2 regions of the Streptococcus rifensis genome follow, and region 1 is predicted to be linked to the other one. Evidence: predicted binding sites of a transcription regulator. Region 1 holds the regulator's gene; the other holds the start of a gene.
The links. Region 1 encodes CtsR, which represses protease genes until heat stress. Its sites were predicted from a motif close to TTGGTCAAAAAAGGTCAAANA; they were not measured.

Region 1 (12,181 bases):
TGTCATGACCAATAACTACGACTGGTTTGCCTCTATCAGTTTTATCGATTTCTTGCGTGATGTCGGGAAATATTTCACTGTCAACTACATGATGAGCAAGGAATCTGTCAAAAAACGGATCGAAACTGGAATTTCCTACACCGAGTTTGCCTACCAAATCATGCAAGGGTATGATTTCTACGAACTCAATCGCGCCCACAACGTCACCCTGCAAATCGGGGGTTCTGACCAATGGGGCAACATGACTGCAGGTACTGAGTTGCTTCGCCGCAAGGCTGACAAAACAGGCCATGTCATCACCGTACCTCTCATTACCGACTCAAGTGGTAAAAAATTCGGAAAATCAGAAGGTAACGCTGTTTGGTTGGACGCTTCTAAGACCAGTCCTTATGAAATGTACCAATTCTGGCTCAATGTCATGGACGAAGATGCGGTTCGCTTCCTAAAAATCTTTACGTTCTTGACCTTAGAAGAAATCGAAGACATTCGTGTCCAATTTGAAGCAGCACCGCATGAACGCCTAGCTCAAAAAATCTTAGCCAAAGAAGTTGTAAGCCTCGTTCACGGAGAAGACGCTTACAACCAAGCGCTGAAGATTACCGAACAACTCTTTGCAGGCAATATCAAGGGCCTTTCAGCTGAAGAACTCAAAGCTGGACTCAGCAACGTTCCGAACTACGCTGTTCAAGCAAAGGATGACTTAACTATCGTCGAACTCTTGGTTGCAGCTGGTGTTGTTACCTCTAAACGCCAGGCCCGAGAAGATGTCCAAAATGGAGCCATCTACATCAACGGCGACCGTGTTCAAGACCTTGACTACACCTTGTCAGACAAGGATAAGATTGACAACGAGCTCACTGTCATCCGCCGTGGAAAGAAAAAATACTTTGTTTTAACGTTTTAAGAAGCTTAAAAGCACTGGCCCACCAGTGCTTTTTGCTTTAGTCAATGTCAAACTTGATTTCTTGTTGCTTGACGCCAATTTTAAGAAGATGGCCAGAACTTAATTCTCCAGACAAGAGTTTCTCTGCCAACGGGTCTTCCAATGCTGTTTGAATTGCCCGGCGCAGTGGTCTCGCCCCCATCTCTGGATCATAACCGAGTTCTGCTAAGCGCTTAAGAGCAGAAGGCTGTATTTTCACCTTGATATCCTTCTCGGCTAAACTATCAATGAGCGGTTGTACCATAATTTTAACCACTTCTTGCATATGAACTTGGTCAAGGCTATGAAAGACAATTTTTTCATCGACGCGGTTAAGAAATTCTGGTCTGTAGTGCCGTTTCAACTCTTCAAAAATTCGTTTTTCCATATTAGCATGGTCAAACCGTAGATCCTTGCTTCCAAATCCAACTGTCTTATCGTCCCGAAGAGCTGTCGCTCCAAGGTTAGAGGTCATGATGATTAAGGTGTTAGAAAAATCAACCTTGCGTCCACGGCTGTCAGTTAACTGTCCATCATCCAGAACCTGAAGGAGGACATTAAAGATATCTGGATGAGCCTTCTCAACCTCATCAAAAAGGAGTACAGAGTAAGGTTTGTTGCGAACTTTTTCCGTCAACTCCCCACCTTCTTCATAACCGACATAACCAGGAGGCGCTCCATTGAGGCGACTTGCTGCAAATTTTTCCATGTACTCAGACATGTCAAAACGTAGCAAGGCTGACTCATCATCAAAAAGCACTTCTGCTAAGGCTTTGGCAAGCTCAGTTTTCCCAACCCCAGTAGGACCTAGGAACATAAAGGATCCTATCGGACGCTTGGTTTGACGAATTCCCGATTGATTACGCCTGATGGCACGGCTGACAGCCGAAACAGCGGCATCTTGTGCAATCACGCGCTTGTGTAATTCGGCCTCTAAATTAAGGTATTTCTTGGCTTCCGTCTTGGTTAATTTAGTGACTGGAATACCAGACAAGCGGCTAAGGGTCGTCAAGATATCGTCTTCGGTGACGCTAATTTTTGAATTCCACTCTTCTCTATCAAGCAACCTTTCAACTCTTTTCAGCTCTCCTGCCATCAAAGCACGGTCCAGTTCATTTAGTTCCGGTTGAATGCCTGCATGGCCGGCCTTATTTTGGGCAGTAGCGGCAGCCTCATCTAAAAGGTCAATAGCGGAATCAGGAAGGTTTTTCCCTGTTAAATAGCGCTTAGCATAGGTCACCGCCGTTTCCACCGCTTTGTCCGAAATAGAGACACGGTGGTGTTGCTCATACGTTTCTTTTAGACCTTGCAAAATCGTAATCGCCTCTGTTTCTGATGGTGATTCTACAACAACTTTGGCAAAGCGACGAGATAAAGCGGAGTCTTTTTCAATGTGTTTTTGGTACTCATCTTGGGTTGTTGCCCCGACCATATGAAGGGTCCCACGAGATAGGGCAGGCTTTAGGATGTTAGCTGCATCCATCGTACTATCAATCCCGCTTCCGCTCCCCATAATAGTATGGAGTTCATCGACAAAGAGAATCACTTGGCCATCTGCCTCAATATCATCAATGATATTGTTCATCCGTTCCTCAAAATCACCGCGAAAACGGGTCCCCGCAATAACCGACATTAATTCCAGTTCCAAGACACGCATCTTGGCCAATTTCTCAGGAACCTCACCTGCTGCAATGCGTTGGGCAAGACCTAGCGCTAGTGCTGTTTTACCGACACCCGCATCTCCGACTAAAACAGGATTATTCTTTGTTTTTCGACTGAGAATCTGGACCATGCGTGAAATTTCAGCATCGCGTCCAATAACTGGCTCTATCTCTCCTTGACGAGCAGCTTCGGTCAAATCGCGGGTATAATCTTCTAATCCTCCACTTGGTGCACTAGGCATCCCCATCATATTAGCCATATTGCCCTTAGAGGCTCCTGAATTGCCCTTAATCATCGCTCGAATGGCTTTAATATCTGCTTTAGTCATTCCGGCTTTATGCTCTAGGTTTTTTCGCAAGTCGACCATGGTCACATCATGCTCTCCTTGCTCAGTCGTAAAACCAACTTCCTCGAGGACACGACAAGCCAGAGATGCACCATCTAAAATAATAGCTAGCAACAGGTGCTCTGTTCCCAGTTCTTTGGCTTTAAGGGTTTGGGCAATGGCCTTAGCAAACTCAGTAAGATTACGCAACCGCTTGGAATGGGGCAAAACAGTAAAGTCTCCAACCTCTTCACGCATTTCCTTTTCGGTCACTGCATAAATGGCCCGATCATAGTCATTGAAATCAAAGTCAAAATCCTGTAAAGCTGAGCCAGCTATCGACTCGCCATTGCCAATAAAACTCAAAAGAACATGCCACGACTCAACTGATTGGCAACCATAGCGTTGAGCAAGAATCTGTCCATCTTCCCAAGCTGTTCTCATACCGTGTGATAATTTCATACGTTTCAGTTACTCTTTTCTATCTAATTGCTGAATAATCCGTCGCAACGAATTTGCTCGAATCTTATCAGCTTCTGCTCCTAAAACCTCATTAGTACTCATGGCTAAAATGAGATTTCCCTCTCTTTCTGTCATCAACTTTTGTTCAAACAACATTTGAATAATATCTGTAAAAACGGTCTGACTGACTTGATTTCCAAGACTAAGTCTCAACCCTTCTAATCGGTGGTGATGATCTGAAAAATCAATTTTATCGATGCGGATATAGCCACCGCCACCGCGTTTGCTTTCAACCACATACCCACGGCTCTCAGTAAACCTCGTCTTAATCACATAGTTAATCTGACTTGGAACAACTTCAAAAGACGCCGCCACTTCGCTACGCTTTAGCTCTACAAAACCAGCTTGGGCTAAACGCTTTTTAATATAAGCTTCAATGCTATCAGATGTATTTTTGGGCTCCATCAGACCACCTCCTCTGACTATCTTTGACTATTATATCAAAAAAATGATCAATTAGGAACTAAAGAGGTACAGAGAAGAAAAGCTCTCCCATGGGATATTTGATTATTTCAAGTTCAATAGCTTTTAGTTGACCTTTCTGACAGAAGCCTATACAATAAGACTATTATCATTAAGGATGGTTTTATGCATTATCTTATTTTATTATTGATTTCAATGGTGCCATTGATTGAACTTCGTGGTGCAGTGCCTTACGGTATTGCTAATGGGATTCCCTTTTGGCAAGCCCTTTCCCTGGGTGTCCTTGGGAATATGTTGCCAGTGCCGATTATTTTCTTTTTTGCCCACAAAGTATTGGTCTGGGGTGCTGATAAACCTGTAATTGGCCCTTTCTTCAGCTGGTGTCTTCGTAAAGGCCAAAAAGGAGGAAAAGTCTTGGAAGAAAAAGCTGGTAAGAACGGGATTTTCCTAGCCCTTCTTCTATTTGTCGGTATTCCTATCCCAGGTACAGGGGCTTGGACTGGAACTTTAGCAGCCAGTATTTTAGGATGGGACTTCAAAAAAAGTGTTGTGGTCATTATGCTAGGGGTAATTTTAGCAGGTGTGATCATGGGGCTCTTGACGGTCTTTGGTCTCAATGTTTTTAGCCATTAAAAAGTATTCTACCTCACTAGACGACTAGTGAGGTAGAATACTTTTTTGATAATTGATCAGCCTAAATAGCTAGTGGATGTTTTGCCCCTGAATTAATCGTCTAAGGCAGCAACATACTGATCTACTGCTAAAAGAGCCGAAGCCACATCATCTGCTGTAATGGCAAATGGCATTTGATGAATGGTCTCTCCTTCAATCGTTGCTTGTTTTCCAACTTTAAGCAGGGTATCATAATCCGCATCAGCTAAGTGCAATTCTGATAACCGTGTTGGTAAGTTCAAGGCTTGGTAGAAGCGAATATGTTTGTTTATCTCTTCTTTTGGACGATTTTCCAAGAACAGTTGGGTCAAGGTGCCATAGGCCACTTTTTCACCATGGGTCAAATGATGAATATCGCCTTCTAATGCTGTAAAACCATTGTGGATAGCGTGAGCAGCTGCAAGCCCAGCACTTTCAAAGCCAAGACCACTCAGCAAGGTATTGGCCTCCACAATATTTTCTAAAGCTTTCGTCACTACTTTGGCTTCACAACTGGCCATAGCTTGGAGGCCATCGGCAAACAGGGTCTTTTCACAAGCTTGGGCAATCGCAACTCCTGCAATGGTTTGGTGCCCACCAGCCATGGTTGTTCCATTATTTTGGACAACAGCTCTAGCTTCTACCCAAGTCGCAAGACCATCGGCAATCCCTGAAGCTAGTAAACGCGGTGGTGCTTGACAGATGACCTGGGTATCTACTAAGACTAATTCTGGGTTTTTAGAGTAGAAGATATATTTTTCAAAGGCCCCTTGGTCGGTATAAATAACAGATAAAGCTGAGGTTGGGGCATCGGTCGACGCGATAGTTGGGGCAATAATGACAGGAATCATTAATAAATCAGCAATCGCCTTAGCACTGTCTATGGTTTTACCACCACCAAGTCCAATAATGACATCGACCTGACTTTCCTTGCCTAAGTCAACGACGCGATTAATCTCATTATCAGACGCTTCTCCATTAAAAGCTACCCGTGTTACCTCAAAAGATTCTGAGCTTAAATAGTCAATAAACCGCTCACCAACAATATCAAACACGACATCGTCACAAAGAACTAAAGGACGTTTGCCTAGTGCATTAATTTGATCAGCACTTGAAAACAAAACATTTTTCCCTTGAACATAGCGGGAAGGACTCGCAAAAACTTTCATTAGTTTACCTCATTCCATTCTAGAGAAAAGCAATTTCTCCTAACTTATAGTCGTCACTCCGATACATCTAACCTCCCTTCTTTTTAGAAAACGACCTCGCATGTTCAGTATAACTTTTTCCAAAAAATTGTGCAAAAATTAACAATGTCTCTCTGTAACTTTACTCCTAGTATATCAACTATAATCTAAACTTTTTGAAACAAGCTTGCTCGTTCATTTTCACTGCTTAATGACTTTAAAAACGACTACTATAGCTAGCCTAGTAAAAGTTATCGACTAACCGCAACTGCTCTTTCTGCCATTTGTTGAATTTTAATTGTGGAATTATTTTGGTAAATAACACCATTGATCAATTCACCGTGGGCAAACAGATTCGGCAGGGTGCCGTAACGTGGGGAGATGATTTGAGCAGTTTCAGCTAGGACACTGAGACCTCCCTCGTCATCGATTTGTACGAGGTGCTGGTCTAACAATCGTTGCAAAAGAGGTGTAGCCTTCTTCTGATTTGCTTTTGTGAGGTTATAGCCCGTTGCATTAATCACATACGAAACCTTACAATCATCTCCTTCTTTTTGGATAATATCAAACTCCTCATCGTTTGCTACAACATCGGTCACCTGATTCAAAACAACTAAGCGTCCTGACTTATCAGCTCCTATCAGGACATCGGCTGATTCTTCTGGCATAGGGTTTCGAAGATTGATGATAGCTTTTTCGTAAATCTCCTTGTACTGTTGACGGTCTGACTGCGTCATCCGAGGCCAAAGGTCGCTGAACCAATCTGCCACACGAGAAGCAAGCGCTTGTAGTCGATAAAGTTCCTCAGGGTAAGTTTCAGCTAAACAAAGACCCTCTATCCCTGATGCTAAATAGGTTTCACAGGCATTTTCCCAATTCTGAAACCCAAGCGCCTGCAGCTCTTTTTCTAATAGTTCTTCAAATTCTTCTATGGAAAAATAATCTTCTAATTTCAAGCTTTCAAATTTGTCATCTGTCATCGCCACCCATTCGAACGGTTCCCCATCAAGGATACGAACGGTCGGAAAATAACCGGATCTTGAAAAAGCAAAAACACGGGCTACAGGTTGGTTTAATAGCCATTTGAGCACATCGACCGCTGCCAAACCTGTCCCAATCAAAGAGACCGAACTATCCTTCCAAATAATGTCGTTTAGCTCTCTAATAGGATAAGGGTCTCTAATGTAATTAGAGTTGTCCTCTAGTCGGTAAGGATCAATGGTGGGTAAATCCCCACAGGCCAAATGCAACTCATCAAAGACTTCCCCATAGAGTTCCCCATCGATGTGCACTTGCCATTGTTGTGTCTCTGGAAGATAGGTCAAGTGGTCTACGCGCTTTTTAACAACTGTTGTGGGCAACTGGTCTATCAATTCTTGACCACGCTCCTGCATATACTGACCATAAAGTGCTCGACTCACATAAGGCCGATCCACCGCATATCCTTTCGCGATCAACCAAGCTTTAAAATCTCCCATATCTCGATAATCAAAGGAAATAGTATCAATAGGCGAGTTGATTAGAGCTTCATCGACATCCTCTTGGAAGGGAATCCCACGTCCAAAATGATTTCGATCATCAAAACAGACAATAGTCAACTGTGCCAGTTGAGTTTCTGTTAATTGAGATAGGCCCAGTAAAACAGCGAGGCCACTGACCCCCATACCTACAATTGCGATTGATTTTGTCATTTCTATATTCTCCTAATCTTATGATATCATAAGATAGAAATCCTGTCTGTAAAACATTGGATTAGATGACCGTCTTTTCTTCATTAACACAAAAAGGCCCAACTCCTCAACCATTACTAGAGGAATTGGGTCTTATCTGTGATTTCATTTTTGATAACTGAAAGGAGCAATCGTCCTCTCACTGTCATTCTTATTTACCAAGTGCTGCAGCCATTGTTGCTGCAACTTCATTTTCAAAATCATTGGCAGCTTTTTCGATACCATCACCAACTTCAAAACGGGCAAAGCTAACGACTTTAGCGCCTACTGAATCAAAATAGGCTTCAACAGTTTTGCTGTCATCCATGATGTAGACTTGTGAAAGAAGTGTGTACGCTTGGTCTACTTGCGTGTTATCCAGCATGAAGCGGTCCATCTTACCTGGTACAATTTTATCCCAGATTTTTTCTGGTTTGCCTTCAGCAGCCAATTCAGCTTTGATATCAGCTTCAGCTTGTGCCAATACATCATCAGTCAACTGAGCTTTTGAACCATATTTCAAAAGTGGCAAGGCTGGCTTGTCAACCATGGCACGGCTTTCATTGTCTTGCTCGATCTTGTGGTTGAGTTGTGCCAATTCGTCTTTGACAAATTGCTCATCCAATTCAGTGTATGAAAGAACAGTTGGTTTCATAGCAGCGATATGCATTGAAACTTGCTTAGCAAGGGCTTCATCGCCACCCTCGATCACTGAGATAACCCCGATACGACCACCGTTATGTTGGTAAGCACCAAACACTTGCTCATCAGTCTTTTCAACCAAGGCAAAACGGCGGAATGAAATTTTCTCACCGATAGTTGCTGTTGCTGATACAAAAGCTGCTTCTAAAGTTTCACCTGAAGCTGTTGTCAAGGCAAGAGCTTCTTCGTTGTTAGCTGGTTTACCTTTAGCAATGACTTCAGCTGCTTCTTTAACAAGCGCTACGAATTGATCGTTTTTCGCAACAAAGTCTGTTTCAGAGTTCACTTCAACAACTGCAGCAACATTGCCTTCTACAAAGACACCAGTCAAGCCTTCAGCTGCAACACGGTCAGCTTTCTTAGCAGCTTTTGCCATTCCTTTTTCACGGAGCAATTCTACCGCTTTATCGATATCACCATCTGTTTCAACCAATGCTTTTTTAGCGTCCATGACACCAGCACCAGATTTTTCACGCAATTCTTTTACAAGCTTAGCTGTAATTTCTGCCATTTATAGTCTCCTTTTTAAACGAAATAAGGGAACAGGGCTCCGCCCCGCCCCCTTAGGTTTTAGATTTACAATTATTAAGCGTTATCGCCTTCTACAACTTCAACCAATTCTTCGATTGATTCAGTAGATGCTGGCTCTGAAGCTAATTCTGCTTCAACGGCTTCGACGCTGTCTTCACCTTGGTGACCTTCAATGATCGCATCAGCCATTTTAGCAGTGATGAGTTTAACCGCACGAATCGCATCGTCGTTTGATGGAATAATCACATCAATGTCATCTGGATCAGTGTTTGTATCAACCATAGCTACAACTGGAATACCCAATTTTTTAGCTTCTTTAACAGCGATTTGTTCTTTATGTGGGTCAACAACGTACATAACATCTGGGATACGAGGCATGTCTTCGATACCACCCAAGAATTTTTCAAGACGAGCCATTTGTTTGTTAAGAAGGGCAACTTCTTTCTTAGGCAAGACTTCAAAAGTACCGTTTGCTTCCATCTCTTTGATTTCTTTAAAGCGACGGATACGTTTTTGAATAGTGTCCCAGTTAGTCAATGTGCCACCCAACCAACGGTGGTTGATGTAGTATTGACCAGCACGTTCAGCTTCTTCTTTGATGGCTTCAGAAGCTTGTTTCTTAGTTCCAACAAACAAGACAACCGCATCGTTAGCTGCTGCATCACGAACAAAGTCGTAAGCTTGATCAGCCAATTTTACAGTTTGTTGCAAGTCGATAACGTGGATGCCGTTACGTTCTGTAAAGATGTACTTCGCCATCTTAGGGTTCCAACGACGCGTTTGGTGACCGAAGTGCACACCCGCTTCGAGGAGTTGTTTCATTGAAATTACTGCCATGAGTATTTCTCCTTTTTTGTTTTTTCCTCTCTAAGATTTCAACTCGCAAAACCACCACAAGGGCAACAGTTCCACGATTCATCTTAGATGAGTATTTGTTGTTGTCACAACTTTGTCACAACTTTATCATGATAACAAAAAAATTCTCTTTTTGCAAGCAAAGTCTCTATTTAAAATCAAATCTTCAATGTTTTAGTGATGTCCACCACACCATGTCACCCCCATTGACAGCTTGCTTGAAAAGATTTCTATCCTCGAATACAATCACGCCTTACTCACAATCCGAAGAAGTTTCGCAATTTCCGATTAAGACCTTGACGGAAGTTCATTTTTAGGGTAGAATATTATCTGTTATAAAGCGCATGGCGGTATAGCCAAGTGGTAAGGCACGGCTCTGCAAAAGCTTGATCGTCGGTTCAAATCCGTCTACCGCCTTAAAGAAGAATATCTTTCTTGCTTTTACATGCTGAAAAGCCCTGTTTTAGGGCTTTTCTTTGTTTTTCGTCAGGTTAAATCAGGCTAATTATGGAGAAGTTGGTGGGCAAATGGTGGTCAAAAAAATTAAAAAAAGTTTATTAAACTACTTGACTACTATTATAAATAATAGTATAATATAGACATAAGGTAAAGGGAGGTTACCTTAGACAAGGAAAGTAACAGAAAGGAGTAAAAATGTTTAGGTACTTAAAAAAGCCACTCAAGGTTAGAACAGATAAGTCGGTCGTCAAACTAAATCTTATCATCCTAACCATTGAATGGCACATCACGATTGGATAGTGAGCAATCACTATCCACCCCTTCGGGGGTGTACTTAAATATTATCAAAAAATGCTATGAAAGTAAAATACAAAGTAAGTAAACATAAATTTGACTGGAAAGCCTTCTTGGTGTGGTCACTGCTTATTGCATTGATACTCTGGTTGGTTTTCAAATAAGGAGTATCATCTATGATAAAAGTGTTATCCAAGGAAGAGATGATGAATTTCATCAAGAGTCATTCACGCTATCAAATAGCACAGGCCACAGGTATATCGGAGCAAACTTTAGCAAACTATGTCAAAGGTCGGACTGATATTGGTGGCATGTCTTTTGATAAAGTCATCAAAATAACTCAGTACTATAACAGTTTAAATCGCTAATGTCTATTATATTGGACAAACATCCCATCCTTCAAACCATTCCAGTCCTCTATGATCTGGATTTTGCCCATACCCAACCGCTCTTTACCATTACCATAGGGGCTCAGGCAACACTTGACACCAGTGACGGTAAGATCCTTGTTAAGGAACAATGAAGCAGACCTTTATGAATTTCTACTAGTTCTCTTTGAACAAAGAAAAGGCAAGCAGAGTCTCTCCCAGCTTGCCTTTTCTTTAGTCGTATCAACGGTTGGTTATAATTCAGCTATTTGGCTCATATTAACTTCAGCCACAGTATCATTGCCAAACATAGAGATAATCATCTTGACCTTGTTGTTGTCGATCTCAGAAACCTTGCCTTCATAGCCAGAAAAGGCGCCATCGATAATGCGAACAGTGTCCCCAACACGCACATCAATGGAGAATTCTTGCACACTTTGCCCCATAGAGGCAAGGATGGCCCGAATTTCCTCTTCCAAGAGTGGGGTTGGTTTAGAGCGGTTACCATGAGAACCGACAAATCCGGTAACGTTTGGCGTATTACGGACCACAAACCAAGCTTCATCGGTCATGACCATCTCAACCAGTACATAACCTGGGAAACGGTTTTCTTCAATCTCTTTCATCTCCCCTTTTTTCTCAACTTGTACGGTTTGGGTCGGGATTTCCACGCGCAAGATGTTTTCTAACATATCATATGTCTGTGCCCGCTGTAGAAGGTTTTCTTTGACCTTGTTTTCATAGCCTGAGTAGGTTTGCAGGACAAACCAGCCTTTATCAAAACTATCCATTCTTTATTTTCCTTTCAAAAAAGAGCCTGCCGGCTCTCTTAATTACTCTTATTATACCTTAAATGCTTGGGCTTGACAACTTTTTAGAAAAAGTTAATCAAACTCATGAGACCACGAGAAACTGCGAGGTCAAAGAGGTAAATCACAGCTACAAAGAAAGCTGTGTATTCCATGACAGAAAGAAAATCTGCCCAACGTTGTTTACTGTCTGGCCAGGTTGTATCTGCCAAAATTTGAATCGTATCGCTAATAAATTTCATATTAACTCCTTTTGTTACCGCGTTTCCTTGTGGGAGGTGTAGCCTCCACAATGTTTGCAAAACTTGTTGACTTCTAGTCGTGTTGGTTTTTGATTACTGCTCAGTTTAATGGAATAATTGCGTGACCCACAAACTGTACAGGCTAAGCTCCCTTTTTTAAGTGCCATTTAAAGCCTCCATACATATCCCCATTATTTTAGCATTTTATCTGACACTTGACAAGTTATTGGAACAGACTCTTCACGGTTTCCCATAAATTTTGCGCCTTTTCAGGGATATTAGCTTCCTCTATCGCTTTTTGTGCTTGGTCTAAAATCTGTCCTGCCTGCTCTCTAACCGTATCTAATATCTCACCAGCAGGATTTGAGGTCTGGCCTGTTTCATTAACTGGCGCAATACCATTTTCAGCATAGGTATTTTCCTGTGTAAAGGCTGTTCCTGCCGTATAAGGTAGTATACTGTTAGCGACTGTTTGGAAAATCGCTGACGCTTGGTTGGATGATGTCCCTTCCAGATAGTG
Region 2 (12,181 bases), on a different contig from region 1:
CTTGGAAGGATTTTTAAGGTACTTGACAAAATCTGCTACGCTGGTAATGGTGGCAGTATTGGTTGATGCATCATAAGTAACCCACTCACCATTAGCATTGAGGGCATCGATATAGGCTTCGACACTGTCGTAAGTTCCTGAGAGACTCAAGGCAGAGCTAGATGAGGAGCTACTGCGTGTAATCCCGTCAGAAGCTTCTAAAGAAGCTTCTGTATCGTCTGAACTACTAGATGTATTGGAGCTAGAATCACTTGATGAGGAACTGTCTGATGTTCCAGAAGTTTCCATATTTGGTGCTTCACCGCTAGGCATCTCTCCAGTTGGTGGTTCTCCGCTTGGCATTTCCCCAGACGGTGCTCCGCCTCCACCAGGCATGCCACCTTGACTAGAACTAGCATCGTAAGGGAAGGTCGTATTTTCTAAGAAGGTATTGAGGGAATCTTCAATGGTTTCCTTAATAAAATCGTATTAAGAGCCAGCTTGGTAAATGCCTTCATCAGAAGCTTCCAAGGTCAAGGTATTGCCGTCGCTATCTTTAAGACCGAGGTCGTTGATGTAGTCAGCGTAGGCTGCCGCTAAATCATCTGAGATTGCCTGAGTTTCATCATCCAAGTCGGTGCGGGCAGAACCAAGATTCCATTCGTAGGCGAGGTTTCCAGTATCGAGGTTAGTAATCGGCACCCAAGCCATGACACCTGAGATAGCATCAGAGACTCCTGTGACAGCACCGATTTCTTCCAGATAAGCGTCATACAAGGCACTGTCTCCAGATGCGCCCAAGATTGAGGCTTGAGCACCACCACCAGATGTCCCAAAGGCAAAGATAGTATCCGTATCGCCAGCAATATTGCCTTGGTTGTAACGGATATAGCGAATAGCAGCCTTGGCATCAGTTACGCCCAATGGTGCCCCACTATCTCGACCTCGTAGTCCAGCAGAAACATAAATCATTCCTTCGGCAGTGTAAGATGCTGCTTCACTGCTATAGTCTGTCAGAGCTGACATGGCTGAATAGCCTGGCGTATTGATTGGGATAACAAGCGGAGCAGTTTCAGCTGTGTAATTACCAACCGTTGCGTCCGTGTTTAGTTCTGCGGTGTAGGTGCCATCGCCATTATCAGTTGCGGTCATATAATCACCTGGAACAAAAATAGACAGGGTTTGCTGATCCGAATCAGCGGGGTCGGCAGCATAGGAAATGCCAATTTGGTAGTAAACATTATCATCGGCATTATAGAGCCATTTGCTGTTATCGATTTGGTCCAGTGTGGTCGAAACCTCTCCAGTGGATAGGGATGAGGTTGACGCTACTGTCTCTGTAGACGTGTTGGATGTGTTTTTCGCACAAGCGGTTAATAAAGCCCCAGTAGCCAGTAAGGTAACACTTGCTAGGAACCATTTTGTTTTTGCCATCGGTTAAGTCCTCTTTTCATCGAAATTGTTAACGGGATAGTGTATAATAAAACTATCATTGTGTTATTCTAACGAGATTCATGAGAAATTACCATAACTTATGTTAAGATTTAAGGAGGATTGGGATGGATTTAGCATTCTTTAAGGAATCTGGTGAACGCCAAACCGTTCCTAAGGGCGAGGTGATTACAGACACTCGAACTCAAGAAAGTATTTCGACTATCTATTTCTTAGAAACCGGAATAGCGTCATTGATGTCTATCAATGAAAAAGGTGAGAAACAAACATTTCAATATTTTATCAAACCAGGCTTTTTAAACAGTATCCCCTATTTAACCCGATCTCGCCTAGGTTTTGAAAATGACCGTGACGTTGAAGTCATCGCAAAAACATCTTGTAATATTTGGAAAATACAGGTTGATCGTTTTGAAAACTATCGAAACAATCCGGATCTTCTAAATCTCTTCTTAGACAATGTTCTTCAGGATTATATTTTTGCTATGAATAAGCAAGAAAATGGATCTAATGGTAGTACATTGTCAAATCTCTGCCAGTTTATTGATCAATATGCTCAGCCAGGAGATCCCCATCGTCGTCTCAATAAACTCTTTACCTATGCAGAAATCGCTAGTTTCTTACAGGTGCATGAAGTTTCTGTCGCTAGGCTCATGAAAGAGTTAAAAGAAGCTGGAATAATCGCCAAAGAAGGCCATGAATTAGTGATACAAAATGAGGAAGTTTTAAGGCAATGGCAAGACAGAGTATAAAAGGCCTTTTTGTTTGATCTGAGGCATTGATATCATAAGAAAAAATCATCTAGTCAAAAAGCAACCCCCAGTTCACTTGAACTGGGGGGTTAAGGTTATTGGGGGTTGATAATGGGGATTGACATTTCAATCATAGTTGGACAAACCAAGGTTTGGATGTTTTCTTGATCAATAATAGTTGTGTCTATTTTCCGTTTTAAAAAGAAAGCTCTGATTTTTTCCACTTCCTCATGACGAATAGCACGGTGCTTATTACTGATTAGAAGTTCATAGTGTTTAGGCGCCTGCGTGAAAATGACATCTGTATTTCCGGCAGTATAGGTCTCTACCAGAGTCGCATCAGTATTTGCGAGTTGGTTGGTCACGAGTTCAGCGTGACTATTTGTTGTATTGATTAATTTCATGACAATCTCCTTTTCAATCTTGAGCGCATGAGTTTAGGGTCACTGTCTTTTTTGCCATTCTTGGACGCCCCATTGATGGCTACCACGTTTGAGCTGAGTGATGGCTTCGTCTATCGGGAACCAAGCAAGGTGGTTAAAGTCTTCTAAGGGTTGCTGAACTTTTGAAAAAGAGGTGACAGCATAGAGGTAGGCAGGGTGATAGTAGTGAGTGTCGCGGTGCCGCGAGTAAAAATACTCATCAGCTTGACCTAAGAAGTCTCCGATCTTGGCAGCATATCCTAGTTCCTCGATGAGCTCTCGACTGAGGGCTTGCTCATGATTTTCACCAGCTTCGATTTCGCCACCTGGTAAAAACCAAGCCCCATTCGGAGCTTGAACCAGAATAATTTCTGTATTTTCTGGATTAGGGATGATCGCATAGACGCCATAACGATTCTGATAATCAGCTCCGTCTATCTTTTGACCAAAAGTTGGGTTTGCCATGGGCTTCTCCTTCGACACCTTGAATGAGAGGATATTTTCTCTACCATGGGTAGAGAGTCATCATCAAATCCTTTTGTTCTATTATACTAAAAAAATAGCATTTTGGTGATTTTAGAGTAAAAAACTCTTAAACATTTTCAGTTTAAGAGTCAGAAAAACTATTTTTTGACATCATCGATAGGGACAGTTTCCGTAGACTTTTTGGCTGCTTTAATCACAATATTGCCAGCAGATGTCATGACAGCGCGGAGGTCTTTCTCAGTTGGATTTTCCAAGTAGAAGTCTGTAATAGCGTCTTCGATATGATCTTGAATAGTTCTGCGGAGCGGTCTAGCTCCCATCTTAGGATCGTAACCGAGATCGACTAATTTTTCCTTAACCTTATCGGTTACATGTAGCGTGATACCGTTTTGGCCAAGTCTATCGTTAACGGTAGCTAGCATGAGGTCAACAATCTTGAGGAGATTGGCTTTGCTGAGGCTTTGGAACTCGATGATGCCGTCAAAGCGGTTCATGAATTCAGGACTGAAGAAGTCACCGAGTTGTCCGAGAACAGAGTTTGTCCGATTCTCACGGGCAGCTCCAAAGCCAACCGAAGCTTCGACTTTACCAGTGCCAGCATTAGAAGTCATGATGATAATGGTATCCTTGAAGCTGACAGTACGGCCTTGACCATCCGTCAGACGGCCGTCGTCTAAGACTTGTAGGAACATGTGCATCACATCTGGATGAGCTTTTTCAATCTCATCTAGCAAGATAAGTGAATAAGGGTTGCGACGAACTTTTTCTGTCAATTGACCAGCTTCTTCGTAGCCGACATAGCCTGGAGGTGCACCGACAAGTTTGGCTGTACTGTGTTTTTCCATGTACTCGGACATATCAAAGCGAATCATACTATCGGCAGAGCCAAAGAGTTCAATAGCCAGTTGTTTAGAAAGCTCGGTTTTACCGACACCCGTTGGCCCGACAAAGAGGAAGGAGCCGATCGGACGGTTAGGTGCGCCGAGTCCAACACGATTACGGCGGATAGCCTTAGCAATCTTGTCAACGGCCTCGTCTTGGCCAATTACTTGGGACTTGAGGTCGCTAGCGAGATTGATCAGCTGACTTTGCTCTTTTTCTTTGAGGTCACCGACCGGAATATTAGTCTTGCGCTCGACGATGGCTTCGATTTCTTTTTCAGAAATGACAGGAATATCTTTCTCGTCGAGAGTTGCTTTTTGCATTTCCTTGAACTTAGCAATTTGGTCACGGAAGTAGGCTGCTTTTTCGTAGTCTTCATCGCGCGTGGCTTGTGCCTTGAGATTTTCAGCTTCCACCAAACGTTGGTCGATTTCTTTTGGATCGACAAAGTTGAGTGTTAGGTTCATCTTAGAACCCGCTTCATCCAAAAGGTCAATGGCCTTGTCTGGCAAGAAGCGGTCTTGGATGTAACGATTGGATAAAGTTGCAGCGGATTCGATGGCTTCATCAGTGTAACGAACATGATGGTAGTCTTCGTAACGCTTTTGAATCCCTTTTAGAATGGTAATGGTTTCCTCGACACTTGGCTCATCCACACGAACAGGCTGCATGCGGCGTTCCAGGGCTGCGTCTTTTTCGATAATACGGTATTCATTGAGCGTAGTAGCCCCCACTAATTGGAGCTCGCCACGAGCAAGAGCTGGTTTCAAAATGTTTCCAGCATCCATATTCCCATCACCAGCAGCACCAGCTCCGACGATTTCATGGATTTCATCGATAAAGAGAATAACATCTTGGCGCTCACGAATTTCTTCCATGAGTTTTTGCATGCGCTCTTCAAACTGGCCGCGGATACCTGTTCCTTGAACAAGGCTAACCACATCTAAGCGGATGACTTGTTTGTTTTGGAGTTTATGAGGAACATCAGCATCGACAATCTTTTGAGCCAGCCCTTCAACAACAGCAGTCTTACCAACACCAGGCTCTCCAATAAGAACTGGGTTATTTTTGGTACGACGGTTAAGAATTTCGATCACACGAACAATTTCCTCATCGCGTCCAATAACAGGATCGATGCCTCCACGACGAGCAATCTCAGTGACATTGATTCCAAACTCATCCAAGAGGCCCTGTGGTTTAGGTGGCTGTTGATTTCCACCACGGTTGCCACCATTTCCACCCTGACGACCAGCTTGGGTTGGCGGTGTTTGATTGCCTGGGCCCTGCTGAGGACGTTGGAAGTTGCTTAAATTATCAAAGAAGTCATCAAAAGGACTTTTTTGTTGGTTTTTGATGTTGGACAACCCACCTAAGATAGGATTTTCTGGGTCTGTTTTCATAATTTGATAACAATTTTGGCAGAGGTCAACCTGCTGTTGGCGACCATTGAAATTGCTATATAGGTGAATGGTTGCATCGTTAATTTGACAGTTATGACAAAGCATTGAAGTACCCCTTTTCTAGAAGATAAGATTTTTCCACCGAAAGGTCAAAGATGGTCAAATCATGATTTCATTATATCACTTATTAGGGAGAATGCAAGAAAAAAGTTCTCTTTAGGACTTGACTATTTTTCATGATTATGCAATAATTACATAAATATTCAAAAAAGGTGATATAATATGCAATCGTTTGTAAAAGAAATAGACTTCAGTAAAAGTGAAATACTTAGTTTAATCGAGTTATCTATAGCATTTAAGACATTAAAGAAAAATAAAATTTCGCATAAATATTTAGAAGGTAACAATATTGCTTTGATATTTGAAAAAGCATCGACACGAACAAGAGTAGCCTTCACGGTTGCCGCTCAGGATTTGGGAATGGCAGCCACCTATCTGGGTGCGAGTGAAATTCAGCTCGGAAAAAAAGAATCTGTTGTCGACACAGCTAAGGTTTTAGGATCAATGTTCGACGGGATTGAATACCGCGGCTTTTCCCAGGAAGATGTCGAAACCTTAGCTCAACACGCAGGGGTTCCAGTGTGGAATGGGCTAACGGATACTTGGCATCCGACCCAGATGATTGCAGATTTTATGACCTTAAAAGAAAGATTTGGTTATTTAGAAGGGCTGACCATCGCCTACTTGGGAGATGGGCGAAACAATGTTGCTAATTCACTCTTAGTAACGGGAGCTATGTTAGGTCTCCACGTTAAAATCATTGCGCCTAAAGACCTGCAACCGGACTCAGAAATTGTAGCCATCGCTCAGCAATTGAGCCATGGGAATACACTGACCATCACAGAAGATGTAACTGCTGTTGAAGGGGCAGATGCCCTTTATACGGATGTCTGGGTGTCCATGGGAGAGGATGTCGACTTTAAGGAGCGGATTGATCAGCTTTTGCCTTATCAAATCAACCAAGCCTTACTGGCTAAAACCAATAAACCAGACACGATTGTCCTGCATTGCTTACCAGCTTTTCATGACAAAAATACTCTTATTGGTCAAGAAATCTATGAAAAATATGGGTTAGAAGCGATGGAAATCACGGACGATGTGTTCCAAGAGCAGGCAGAGGTTATTTTTCAAGAGGCGGAAAACCGCCTACACTCCATCAAGGCTATTTTATACATGACAATGACAGGAAACGATCACTTACCAGAAGCATAATCGATAGAAGAAGGGGAACATCTATGGAGACTATCAAGGTAGCTATTATCGGGGTTACAGGGTACAGTGGCATAGAATTGTACCGTTTATTAAGACAACATTCGCATATTGAGGTGCACAGTGTCCATGCCAGTCAATCGGTAGGACATGGTCTCAGCGACTTGCTTCCCCATATGGGAAATGACCAGAAACTCACGATAGAAGCTGTGGATCCTGAGCAAATCATGAAGACTGTTGACTTGGTTTTTATAGCAACGCCGAGTGGTTACTCTAAAGACATAGCCGGTCGCTTTTTAGAGCAGGATTTTCCAGTAGTTGATTTATCTGGTGACTATCGCCTGCCCGCTGCGGTCTATGAAAAATGGTATGGCAAATCAGCAGCACCTGCTTCAGAGCAAGAACAATTTACTTATGGTTTGAGCGAGTGGACAACTTTATTCGGCAAAAAATTCATTTCCAATCCTGGCTGCTACGCGACGGCGACGCTACTAAGTCTGCTTCCTTTAGTCGATATTATTGATGAAAAAAGCATCATTGTGGATGCTAAGTCGGGATTAACGGGTGCTGGAAAAAGTTTAACGGCGTCTAGTCACTTTGTGCAGGCCTATGGAAATTACAGCACTTATAAGCTCAACCGCCATCAACATATTCCAGAAATTATGCGAGTTTTACAGGCCCATAATCCTGAAATTCCCCATCTTCAATTTTCAACGTCACTTCTTCCCGTTAATAGAGGAATCGTTGCAACGAGTTATCTTCATTTAAAGGATGGAAAGACAGCAGAAGATGTTGACCTTGCCTTTAAAGAGGCCTATAAAGAGAGTGCCTTTATTCAATTGCAGGGGAACCAGTTTCCAGATTTACATCAGGTAGTTGGCTCTAACCGCGTTGCAATTGGTTGGGAATACAATTCCCGAACAGAGGTTCTAACCGTTATAACAGTACTGGATAATTTAATTAAGGGTGCTGCTGGTCAAGCCATCCAAAATGTTAACCTTATGTATGGTTTTCCAGAAACAGCAGGATTGGATAACCTAGCTACTTATATATAAAGGAGAAAAGATGAAAATCATTGAAGGAACCATTGCCTCACCAAAAGGATTTTCAGCAGACGGTGCAAACGCTGGTTTTAAACGAAAGAAGTTGGATTTTGGTTGGGTTTTATCAAGCTGTCCAGCCAGTGTTGCCGGCGTTTATACTACCAACCAAGTTATTGCGGCTCCTTTAGTCGTCACACGAGATACGATTGCTTCTAGTGGAAAAATTCAGGCTATCGTTGTGAACTCAGGCATCGCCAATTCATGCACAGGCCAAGAAGGTTACGATAATGCCTTACTCATGCAGAAGCTAACAGCTGAAACGCTGGACCTTCCAGTGGACTATGTGGCTATCGCTTCAACGGGACTTATCGGAGAACAACTTTCCATCGATAACGTCAAAAATGGTTTGGACAGCCTTGAGCAAGGAGGAGATCCCACATTATTTGCGCAAGCCATTTTAACGACAGACTTAAAAACGAAAACAATCGTGATGGAAGAAGAAATTGCTGGGACAACCATTACCATGGCTGGGGTGGCTAAGGGATCAGGAATGATTCATCCCAATATGGCCACCATGCTAGGGTTTGTGACCTGCGATGCTAATATTTCCAGTGATTTGCTGCAAAAAGCGCTTAAAAAAGAGGTAGAGACAACCTTTAATCAAATCACGGTTGACGGCGACACGTCGACCAATGACATGGTTCTGGTTCTGGCGAATGGCTGTGCAGTCCATGAGGAAATCAAGGACAACACACCTGAATATGAAACCTTTTGCCAGTTGCTTAACCAGACAATGACTGTCTTAGCCAAAAAAATTGCGGAAGATGGTGAAGGGGCTACTAAGCTGATTCAAGTGGATGTTGATGGAGCGCCCGACGATCTTTCTGCTCGCATGATTGCTAAGACAGTTGTGGGGTCCAGTTTAGTAAAAACGGCTATGTTTGGAGAAGATCCCAATTGGGGACGGATCCTATCAGCGGTCGGCTATGCGGGTGTTCATTTGAATGTTTCTGCTGTCGATTTATATCTGGCAGAGATTCCAGTTTTGAAAGGGTCGGCTCCTGTTCCCTATGACCAGGACATAATGGCAGAGCGCCTAGCACAGGACACGATTATCATTCACGTTCATCTCAATCAAGGACAGGGGCAAGGACGAGCTTGGGGCTGTGATTTATCTTATGACTACGTCAAGATTAATGCCCTCTACCATACGTAAATTATCAAAAGCAAAACAAATCTGAGCAAGAGGAAGGTCAGAATTATGAAAGAAATTATTGTCATTAAACTTGGTGGTGTAGCAGCGACATCCATTACACCGAAATTCATCAAAATCGTTAAAGAGTGGCAAAGCCAGGGCAAGCAAATTGTTATCGTCCATGGTGGAGGTTTTGTCATCGATGACCTGATGGCCAATTGCCAATTGCCTATTGAGAAACAAGATGGTCTTAGAGTCACTTCTAAGAAAGCGATGATTTGTGTTGAACAAGGACTGTGTCAGATTGTAGGACCAAGCCTTACTCAGACTCTGAATGATGCTGATTTGGACGCTTTGCAAATTTACCAAAAATTGCCCCAGATTCTGAATGTTGATTACCTCGATCAAGTTCGGTATGGGCAAGTCGGAACCGTAACAGGTGTTTCTTTGGACTATATCACAAAGCTTCTGGATCAAGGGATTATACCTGTTCTACCATCAATGGGTCAAACAGAGGATGGCGAATGGCTCAATATCAACGCCGATGATGTTGCTAGTCAGTTAGCGGTCGGCCTTCAAGCCGAGCAATTGATCATGATGACAGATGTTGCTGGTGTTAAAGAGTCAGGCAATATTCTTGAGCAATTAACGCCTCAGGATGTGACTCAAAAAATTGATTCAGGAATTATTACAGGAAATATGATACCAAAGGTTCTTGGGGCGACTCAGGCTGTCTTATCAGGAGTAGGCCGGGTTTCTATCGGACAAACCCTCTACGGAGGCACCCATGTCCTAAAAGGAGCATAATCAGAAAAGGAGTCGCCATGAGCCATCTATTTCCAAATTACCATCGGTCGCCAATTACTTTTGTCAAGACAGAAAACAATAGCTTGTACGATTCTTCTGGCAAGGCCTATCTCGATTTTTCAAGTGGTATTGGTGTCACGAACCTGGGCTTTCACCCTGATCTTGTTCAAAGTCTGACCAAACAAGTGCAAACCCTTTGGCACACGCCGAATCTGTATCAGAACCCTTTGCAAGAAGATGTAGCTGATCTCCTGATTGGAGAGAGAAATTATCTGGCCTATTTTTGCAACAGTGGAGCTGAAAGTAATGAAGCAGCGATTAAATTAGCCCGGAAAGCAACGGGTAAATCTGATATTATCACCTTTAAAAACTCTTTTCATGGCCGAACGTTTGGGGCCATGTCCGCAACAGGACAAGAAAAAATCCAAAAAGGCTTTGGTCCGTTACTATCGGGCTTTCAATATGCTAGCTTTAATAACCTTTCAAGCGTAGAGGCCTTAATTAGTGAAAACACCGCTGCAGTTATGCTGGAATTGGTTCAGGGCGAATCGGGTGTTCATCCTGCTGATCAGGCATTTATCAAGGGTCTTGAAACCCTGTGTCATGAGCAGAATATCCTGCTAATCGTGGACGAGGTTCAGACAGGCATGGGGCGCACAGGAACGCTGTTTGCCTTTGAGCAGTATGAGATTGAACCTGATATCGTCACACTCGCCAAAGGTTTAGCTAATGGTGTTCCAGTGGGAGCCATGTTAGGCCGGCCTTCTTTAGCCCATGCTTTTGGTCCAGGTAGCCATGGATCGACCTTTGGAGGCAATGTCCTTGCCATGTCTGCCAGCAAAGCCACACTTCAGATTTTAAAAGAACCTGGTTTTCTGGAAGAAGCTTCTGCCAAAGGAGACTACTTAATGACCCAGCTTAAAGATAAGCTTCAGGACTGCGAGTCTGTCTCTGATTTGAGAGGTCTTGGCTTAATGGTTGGGATTGAGACAAGTTTGGAGTTAGGAAATGTTGTTGAGCGAGCCAGAGCTGAAGGGTTAATTCTCCTAACAGCTGGCACTAATACCGTCCGTCTCCTACCTCCATTGACCGTGACTTATGCAGAGATTGATCGAGCGGTGGCCATTCTCCAAACGGTATTAAAGCAGTGTTAGCACCAAATGATGAATGGGCAGAGAAAACCAATCGTTTCAAAAGGGTTCTCCAGATAAGGTGGGCAGTCATTCGTCTCGACCAAACTTGAAAAGGTTCTATAGTGATATTGGTCAAAGGGGGATCATTTGGGGTTTTCATGGTCTAAAAACCATGAGGAAACAGCGTTTAACAGAGCCTTAGCTTGGTTTTTTGTGTTTTTCCTAGGCTAACCGCCTCTTTTTATGGTAAAATAGAGACATAGATTAGAATTGTAGCTGAAATAATGGTGTTTTGAGACAGAATGAAGAACTCAAGCCCGTTTCAGCGGTTTAAAGGAGAAAAACATGGAATCACATTTGGTGAGAATTATCAATCGACTTGAATTGATGGCTAAAGATGGTGGCACTTTAAAACGGAATTTTGAGCGCGACGGTGTTGTTGTTGCTGAGGTGTCCTATAGCTTCGATGAAGAAAATGGCTCTATTTTTACATTACGTGATGTTGAAGCGCATGAGACGTACACCTTTGACTCCATTGATTTGATTGCGATGGAAATTTACGAATTGCTTTACTAAGCAAAAATGTTTGAAAAGATTTGGTTCTGTCTAACAGAGCCATTTTTTGTGTCGTTTAAGGTTGCAGGTGTTATTTAGGAATCAGAGATAGTCCGTATGACCACTAAATGACAATCAAGAAAATTAGCCAAGGCAGCAGCGGATAGAAGGGGCGGTTATCACCCTAAAACAATACCCTTACGGTCGCATTTAAGTGTCTCATCTTAAAGAAGGGGGGATTTCCTAATATTTAAGAGATTTTGATTAAATCAGGTTCAGTGATATTGCATTATTATGCAAATCATTGTATAATATGATTTATCTAGAAACGGAGACCTTATGCAGCTTTCATTTTTACCAGATTTTTGGCCCTATTTTAATTATGGCGCCCTGATTACTCTTATTATCTCTCTTTGCGTTGTCTTTTTTGGAACGATTTTGGGAGTCCTGTTGGCATTGGCCCAACGTTCTAAATGGCGGGTATTAGGCTGGCTAGCCAGTGTTTATATTTGGATTTTCCGTGGGACTCCCATGGTTGTTCAAATCATGATTTCTTTTATCCTTATTCGGATATCTGCTCCAATTGTTGAAATTGGGATTTTGGATATGGATTTATCAAGACTGCTACCCGGGATAATCATTATTTCAATGAATAGTGGTGCCTATGTCTCTGAAATTGTGAGGGCAGGTCTTAATGCTGTTCCATCAGGTCAGATGGAAGCTGCCTACTCCCTTGGTATGCGTCCGTGGCCAACCATGCGCTATGTTATCATGCCACAAGCTATTAAAAACATTTTGCCAGCTTTAGG

Region 2: ACVRYP_RS08755 (ATP-dependent Clp protease ATP-binding subunit) is a predicted target of CtsR. The motif match lies at 5,516-5,536, and genes of this name have one in related genera.

The regions. Positions count from the first base shown of each region.
Region 1 covers NZ_JBRUCW010000007.1:8,349-20,529, forward strand. The annotation lists gene tyrS (tyrosine--tRNA ligase) at 1-904, shown strand, start outside; gene ACVRYP_RS05330 (ATP-dependent Clp protease ATP-binding subunit) at 942-3,371, opposite strand; gene ACVRYP_RS05335 (CtsR family transcriptional regulator) at 3,381-3,836, opposite strand; gene ACVRYP_RS05340 (COG2426 family protein) at 4,020-4,487, shown strand; gene ACVRYP_RS05345 (glycerol dehydrogenase) at 4,580-5,674, opposite strand; gene ACVRYP_RS05350 (FAD/NAD(P)-binding protein) at 5,944-7,383, opposite strand; gene tsf (translation elongation factor Ts) at 7,574-8,614, opposite strand; gene rpsB (30S ribosomal protein S2) at 8,689-9,471, opposite strand; tRNA gene ACVRYP_RS05365 (tRNA-Cys) at 9,836-9,906, shown strand; gene ACVRYP_RS05370 (helix-turn-helix domain-containing protein) at 10,419-10,610, shown strand; partial or broken gene ACVRYP_RS05375 (LD-carboxypeptidase) at 10,601-10,765, shown strand; gene nusG (transcription termination/antitermination protein NusG) at 10,865-11,401, opposite strand; gene secE (preprotein translocase subunit SecE) at 11,485-11,661, opposite strand; gene rpmG (50S ribosomal protein L33) at 11,676-11,828, opposite strand; gene pbp2a (penicillin-binding protein PBP2A) at 11,885-12,181, opposite strand, start outside.
Region 2 covers NZ_JBRUCW010000014.1:18,631-30,811, reverse strand. The annotation lists gene ACVRYP_RS08780 (hypothetical protein) at 1-375, opposite strand, end outside; gene ACVRYP_RS08775 (hypothetical protein) at 469-1,413, opposite strand; gene ACVRYP_RS08770 (Crp/Fnr family transcriptional regulator) at 1,539-2,180, shown strand; gene ACVRYP_RS08765 (DUF1827 family protein) at 2,276-2,584, opposite strand; gene ACVRYP_RS08760 (NUDIX hydrolase) at 2,624-3,067, opposite strand; gene ACVRYP_RS08755 (ATP-dependent Clp protease ATP-binding subunit) at 3,226-5,475, opposite strand; gene argF (ornithine carbamoyltransferase) at 5,653-6,642, shown strand; gene argC (N-acetyl-gamma-glutamyl-phosphate reductase) at 6,675-7,694, shown strand; gene argJ (bifunctional glutamate N-acetyltransferase/amino-acid acetyltransferase ArgJ) at 7,705-8,898, shown strand; gene argB (acetylglutamate kinase) at 8,944-9,684, shown strand; gene ACVRYP_RS08730 (acetylornithine transaminase) at 9,702-10,838, shown strand; gene ACVRYP_RS08725 (DUF1797 family protein) at 11,163-11,393, shown strand; gene ACVRYP_RS08720 (amino acid ABC transporter permease) at 11,712-12,181, shown strand, end outside.